2 regions of the Streptomyces sp. FXJ1.172 genome follow, and region 2 is predicted to be linked to the other one. Evidence: predicted binding sites of a transcription regulator. Region 2 holds the regulator's gene; the other holds the start of a gene.

Region 1 (3,588 bases), 2.0 Mb from region 2:
ACAAAACGATAAAAATTGGTCGCGTATGGCACGTCTGGCGCTCGGCCGCGGAGCCGCCGCGCTGGCCTGTGCCGCCCTGCTCCCCGGCTGTGCGGGCTCCGCCGCCACTCGTCCCGCACCCGGCCAGGGCGGTCCCGTGCAGGTCCTGAAGCCCCGGCCCCACCAGGCCACCGAGTACGAGCGGCTGGCCGCCGCCGCCAGGCGCTGGGGGCTGAAGGAGGTTCCGCTCACGCCCCCGCCGCCGCCCAGGAAGAAGCCGCAGATCACCGCCCGGGCCGGCTTCGAGGTGGCTCACCAGGAGGACTGGGACCTGCCCCCGGTCTTCACCACGGTCCCCACCGACCAGAAGATCGTCTTCCTCACGATCGACGACGGCTCGGAGAAGGACCCCGACTTCCTGCGGATGATGCAGGACCTGAAGATCCCGTACACCGCCTTCCTCAGCGACTACCTGGTGAAGGACGACTACGGCTACTTCCGCAGGATGCAGTCGTACGGTCACACCCTCAACAACCACACCCTGCACCACCCCTACATGCCGGGCCTGTCCTACGAGGACCAGAAGGCCGAGATCTGCGGCATGCAGAAGATCATGAAGAAACAGTTCGGCAAGGCGCCCACCGTCATGCGCTTCCCGTACGGCAACTACAACCAGGACAGCCTGCGCGCCGCCAAGGCCTGCGGCATCAGGTACGCGCCGATCTGGAACGAGGAGGTGTACGTCGACCACTGGGAGTACCGCGAGGACGACCAGAAGATGCGCCGGGGCGACATCGTCCTCACCCACTTCCGCGGCCGCTCCGACTGGAACGGCACGATGGTCGACGACATGCGCCGCTTCCTGAACAAGGTCACGCGCGAGGGCTACGCCGTGGCCCGCCTGGAGGACTACCTGTGAGGCCCGGGAGGAGCCCGCGGGCGGGGCGCGTACGCCAGGCCGGCCCTGGGCGGCGCCCGCGGCGGGCCACGGCCGCGCTCCTCGCCTCGGCCCTCCTCCTCGCGGGCTGCGCCCAGTCCGTCGACCCCATTGAACGCCTCGGCCGCAAGGCCGCCGAGCAGGTCCGCCCGCACGGCCCGCACGCTCCGCACGGCCCGCGCGGCCCTGCCCCGGACCAGGGCTACCGCCGCTGGGGCCTGGCCGAGCCCCTCGTCCGTCCGCCCCGGCCGGAGGCCCGCCCGCTCGCCCTCTCCCCGAACGGCGCGGGCCGCTCCCTGCCCCGCGTCATGGACCACGTCCCCACCCGTGACCCGGTCGTCTTCCTCACCTACGACGACGGCGCCGACAAGGACCCCCGCTTCGTCGACATGGTCCGCGAACTGCGGCTGCCGGTCACCATGTTCCTCACCGACAGCGTCGCCGGCCCCGGCTACGGCCACTTCGCCCGCCTGCACCGGCTGGGCGCCGGCATCCAGAACCACACCCTCGACCACCGCATGCTCGCCGGGCTGCCCTACGCCGGCCAGCGCGCCGAGATCTGCGGCCAGCAGGACCGCCTCCAGTCCCGCCTGGGCCTGCGCCCCCGCCTCTTCCGCCCGCCCTACGGCGCGTTCGACACCACCACCCTGCACGCGGCCACCGACTGCGGCATCTCCGCGATCGTCCTGTGGCGGGCCGCCATGACCCCGACCGACCTGGCCTACAGCCGGGGCGACCACCGCCTGCGCCCCGGCGACATCGTCCTGGTCGGCCCGGACGAGACGACGGGCAGGCCCCTGCGGGACCGCACGATCGGGGTCCTGCGCAGGGCGCAGCAGCGGGGGCTGACGGTGGGGCGGCTGGAGGATTACCTGTAGCCGCGCCGGCCCGCCGGCCGCGCCGCCCTGTCCCGGGCCCGGGGTTCCCCCTGCCGGGGGGTCCGGGAACGGGGCCGATCAGGCCGAAATCCGCGGACGCGCCGCACGGATTGGCACTCCGCTTGACCGAGTGCTAATCCCGGTCATAGTCTCGGCTCTGGCACTCGACGCGTGAGAGTGCCAAAAACGCGACGGGCAGGTCCGGCACCCGCGACGACGGATCCACCTGGTCGCCACCTCAGACAGTTAACCCCGTGAGATCTCCGAAGGGGGAGGTCGGATCGTGACGACCACCAGCTCCAAGGTTGCCATCAAGCCGCTCGAGGACCGCATCGTGGTCCAGCCGCTCGACGCCGAGCAGACCACCGCCTCTGGCCTGGTCATTCCGGACACCGCGAAGGAGAAGCCCCAGGAGGGCGCCGTCCTCGCCGTGGGCCCGGGCCGCTTCGAGAACGGCGAGCGCCTTCCGCTCGACGTCAAGGTCGGCGATGTCGTCCTCTACAGCAAGTACGGCGGCACCGAGGTGAAGTACAACGGCGAGGAGTACCTCGTCCTCTCGGCCCGCGACGTGCTCGCGGTCATCGAGAAGTAATCACCTCGAGCATTCCTTTGCTCTTGAGCTGCGCCCCTGGCCCCCGCGACCGATAACGAAGCCGGGCGCCCGGGGCGCAGTTGTCTTACCACTCAATAGATTTCCGAGAGGGCTTCCGCTGTCATGGCGAAGATTCTGAAGTTCGACGAGGACGCCCGTCGCGCCCTTGAGCGCGGCGTCAACAAGCTGGCCGACACGGTGAAGGTGACGATCGGCCCCAAGGGCCGCAACGTCGTCATCGACAAGAAGTTCGGTGCCCCCACCATCACCAACGACGGTGTCACGATCGCCCGCGAGGTCGAGATCGAGGACCCGTACGAGAACCTCGGCGCCCAGCTGGTGAAGGAGGTGGCGACCAAGACCAACGACATCGCGGGTGACGGCACCACCACCGCCACCGTGCTCGCCCAGGCGCTGGTGCGCGAGGGCCTGAAGAACGTCGCCGCCGGCGCCTCCCCGGCCGCTCTGAAGAAGGGCATCGACGCCGCCGTCAAGGCCGTCTCCGAGGACCTGCTCGCCACGGCCCGCCCGATCGACGAGAAGTCCGACATCGCCGCCGTCGCCGCGCTGTCCGCCCAGGACCAGCAGGTCGGCGAGCTGATCGCCGAGGCGATGGACAAGGTCGGCAAGGACGGTGTCATCACCGTCGAGGAGTCCAACACCTTCGGTCTGGAGCTGGACTTCACCGAGGGCATGGCCTTCGACAAGGGCTACCTGTCGCCGTACTTCGTGACGGACCAGGAGCGCATGGAGGCCGTCCTCGAGGACCCGTACATCCTCATCAACCAGGGCAAGGTCTCCTCCATCCAGGACCTGCTGCCGCTGCTCGAGAAGGTCATCCAGGCGGGTGCCTCCAAGCCGCTGCTGATCATCGCCGAGGACGTCGAGGGCGAGGCCCTGTCGACCCTGGTCGTCAACAAGATCCGCGGCACCTTCAACGCGGTCGCGGTCAAGGCCCCCGGCTTCGGCGACCGCCGCAAGGCGATGCTGGAGGACATGGCGATCCTCACCGGCGCCACGGTCATCTCCGAGGAGGTCGGCCTCAAGCTCGACCAGGTCGGCCTCGAGGTGCTGGGCTCCGCCCGCCGCGTGACGGTCACCAAGGACGACACCACCATCGTCGACGGTGCCGGCAAGTCCGAGGACGTCCACGGCCGCGTCGCCCAGATCAAGGCCGAGATCGAGAACACCGACTCCGACTG
Region 2 (3,588 bases):
ATCCTTCAGCCGCGAGAACAACCCCTGCTGACCCGGCTGACCGTGTCTGCCCGGGGGTCGGCCCCCGGACCCCCGGCCACCCCGCAGCGCCGCGCGTCAGCGACCGTTGAAGGCGTCTTTCAGCCGCGAGAACAACCCTTGCTGACCCGGCTGGAACTGCCCCTGGGGCCGCTCCTCGCCGCGCAGCTTGGCCAGTTCGCGCAGCAGCCGCTCCTGCTCGGGGTCCAGCTTGCTCGGGGTCTGCACCTCGACGTGCACGATCAGGTCACCCCGGCCGCCGCCGCGCAGATGCGTGACGCCCCGGTTGTGCAGCGGGATCGACTGGCCGGACTGGGTGCCGGGCCGGATGTCGACCTCCTCCATGCCGTCCAGCGTCTCCAGCGGCACCTTCGTACCCAGCGCGGCGGCCGTCATCGGGATCGTCACCGTGCAGTGCAGGTCGTCGCCGCGCCGCTGGAACGTCTGGTGCGGCAGCTCGTGGATCTCGACGTACAGGTCACCGGCGGGACCGCCGCCCGGGCCGACCTCGCCCTCACCGGCGAGCTGGATCCGGGTGCCGTTGTCGACACCGGCCGGGATCTTCACGGTCAGCGTCCGCCGCGACCGCACCCGCCCGTCGCCGGCGCACTCCGGGCACGGCGTCGGCACGACGGTCCCGAAACCCTGGCACTGGGGGCAGGGGCGGGAGGTCATGACCTGGCCGAGGAAGGACCGGGTGACCTGGGACACCTCACCGCGGCCGCGGCACATGTCACACGTCTGGGCGGTCGTGCCGGGCGCCGCGCCCTCACCGTTGCAGGTGTTGCAGACGACCGCGGTGTCGACCTGGATGTCCTTGGTGGTCCCGAAGGCCGCCTCGTCCAGCTCGACCTCGATGCGGATCATCGCGTCCTGGCCGCGCCGGGTGCGCGAGCGCGGGCCGCGCTGCGACGCCGTACCGAAGAACGCGTCCATGATGTCGGAGAAGTTGCCGAAGCCACCTGCCCCGAAGCCGCCCGCACCGGCGCCGCCCGCCTGCGAGAGCGGGTCGCCGCCGAGGTCGTAGACCTGCTTCTTCTGCGGGTCCGACAACACCTCGTAAGCGGCGTTGATCTCCTTGAACCGCTCCTGGGTCTTCGGGTCGGGGTTGACGTCCGGGTGCAGCTCGCGCGCGAGCCGGCGGAACGCCTTCTTGATCTCATCCTGCGACGCGTCGCGGCGCACGCCGAGAACGGCGTAGTAGTCCGTGGCCACTTACGACTCCGCCAGGATCTGTCCGACGTACCGTGCCACTGCGCGTACCGCTCCCATCGTTCCCGGGTAGTCCATGCGGGTCGGTCCGACCACGCCGAGCTTGGCAACCGCCTCGCCGCCCGAACCGTAGCCGACCGACACGACGGAGGTGGAGTTGAGTCCCTCGTGGGCGTTCTCGTGACCGATACGCACGGTCACGCCCGGATCCTTCGCCTCGCCGAGCAGCTTGAGGAGCACGACCTGCTCCTCCAGCGCCTCGAGCACCGGCCGGATCGTGAGGGGAAAGTCATGCCCGAAGCGGGTGAGATTGGCGGTGCCGCCGATCATCAGCCGCTCCTCGTTCTCTTCCACGAGTGTCTCCAGAAGAGTGGAGAGCACCACGGAGACCGTACCGCGGTCCTCCGGATCGAAGGCGTCCGGGAGGTCCTCTACCAGCGTCGGCACGTCCGTGAACCGGCGCCCCGCGACCCGGCTGTTGAGCCGGGCCCGCAGATCCGCCAGCGAGGCCTCGCCGAACGGCGCCGGGCAGTCGACCATCCGCTGCTCGACCCGGCCGGTGTCCGTGATCAGCACGAGCATCACGCGCGCGGGGGCGAGCGAGAGCAGCTCCACATGCCGCACGGTGGACCGGGTCAGGGACGGGTACTGCACGACGGCGACCTGCCGTGTGAGCTGCGCGAGCAGCCGTACGGTACGGGCCACCACGTCATCGAGGTCGACGGCGCCCTCGAGGAAGTTCTGGATGGCCCGGCGCTCGGGCGCGGTCATCGGCTTGACGCCCGCGAGCTTGTCGACGAAGAGCCGGTAGCCCTTGTCGGTGGGGATCCGCCCGGCACTGGTGTGCGGCTGGGCGATGAACCCCTCGTCCTCCAGGGCCGCCATGTCGTTGCGGATCGTCGCCGGGGAGACACCGAGGCTGTGCCGCTCGGTCAGCGCCTTGGAGCCGACCGGCTCCTCGGTGCCGACGTAGTCCTGGACGATGGCGCGCAGTACCTGAAGCCTGCGTTCACTCAGCATTCGCGCGCACCTCCAGCACGTCGTCCCCTCGTACCGCTCGTCCGTCGGGTCGGCCGCCTGGCACTCTTCCCATGCGAGTGCCAGCCTTTCCCGGCCCAGTGTACGGCTGTCGGGTACACCCGGGGCAAGGTCGGTGCCGTCGCTGCGGCTCGTAGGGCTAGCGTCGCGGTATGACGCTGACTTGGGAAGAGCTTGGGTGGGAGCGGCTGGCCGCCGGGATCGGGCGGTGCCGGCTTCCTGGCTGGGACTGCACCGTGGGACTGGTCCTCGGAGAGGGTACGGCGCTCATGGTGGACGCCGGCTCGAGTCTCGCCGAAGGCGCGTTGCTGCGGGCGCAGGCGCAGCAACTGGCCGGGGGCCGTGTGACCCATCTCGCGCTCACACACCCCCATTTCGATCATGTCTTCGGGGTGCCGGCCTTCGCCGGGGCACAGGTGTACGCGGCGGTCGGCGTCGACGCGGTGTTCGCCCACGAGCGCGAGGAACTGCGCCTGGACGCGATCAGAAACGGCCTGCCGGCGGCCGAGGCCGACGAGGCGGCGGACGCGCTCGTACCGCCCGGCCACCAGGTCTCGGGCGAGTGGACGCTGGACCTGGGCGGCGCCCGGCAGGCGCTCCTGGCCAATGTGGGCCCCGGCCACACCGCCCACGACCTGGCGGTCCTGGTCCCCGGCGAGCGCGAGGTGGTGTTCTGCGGCGACCTGGTCGAGGAGTCCGGCGAACCGCAGGCGGGCCCGGACGCGCTCCCGTCGCGGTGGCCCGCCGCGCTCGACCGGCTGTTGGCCCTGGGCGGTGAGGACGCTGTGTACGTGCCGGGTCACGGAGCGGTGGTGGACGCGGCGTTCGTGCGCGGGCAACGCGACGGGCTGGCGGCGCGTTTCGGCGTGTCGTAGGTGCTGGTCCGCGACTTCTCCTATCGTCACTCGAATGCGCCAGTACTCCGCCGATCTGACCCCGCCGTGGAAGAAGTCCCCGCCCGTGCCGGAGGTGGCGGCGGAGCCGGGGCTGGTGGTGGAGGAGCCCGGCACCGGGTTCTGCGGGGCGGTGATCCGCTGCGAGGCGGGCACGGTGACCCTGGAGGACCGCTTTGGCAAGCACCGCGTGTTCCCGCTGGAGCCGCGCGGCTTCCTGCTGGAGGGGCGGGTGGTGACGCTGGTGAGGCCTTCCGCCGCTCCGGTACGGCCGACCCGCACCGCCTCCGGTTCCGTCGCCGTCCCCGGTGCCCGCGCCCGCGTGGCCCGTGCCGGCCGCATCTACGTCGAGGGCCGGCACGACGCCGAACTGGTCGAGAAGGTCTGGGGCGACGACCTGCGCGTCGAGGGCGTGGTGGTGGAGTAC

The links. Region 2 encodes HrcA, which represses chaperone genes, less so after heat shock. Its sites were predicted from a motif close to TTNGCACTCNGNNNNNCNGAGTGCNAA; they were not measured.
Region 1: groES (co-chaperone GroES) is a predicted target of HrcA. The motif match lies at 1,905-1,931, and genes of this name have one in related genera.

What each region holds. Positions count from the first base shown of each region.
Region 1 is NZ_CP119133.2:4,149,839-4,153,426, reverse strand. Features, by position in the region: gene A6P39_RS18320 (polysaccharide deacetylase family protein) at 1-898, shown strand, start outside; gene A6P39_RS18315 (polysaccharide deacetylase family protein) at 895-1,794, shown strand; gene groES (co-chaperone GroES) at 2,078-2,386, shown strand; gene groL (chaperonin GroEL) at 2,510-3,588, shown strand, end outside.
Region 2 is NZ_CP119133.2:6,192,527-6,196,114, reverse strand. Features, by position in the region: gene dnaJ (molecular chaperone DnaJ) at 97-1,233, opposite strand; gene hrcA (heat-inducible transcriptional repressor HrcA) at 1,234-2,250, opposite strand; gene A6P39_RS27755 (MBL fold metallo-hydrolase) at 2,421-3,143, shown strand; gene A6P39_RS27750 (DUF3097 domain-containing protein) at 3,178-3,588, shown strand, end outside.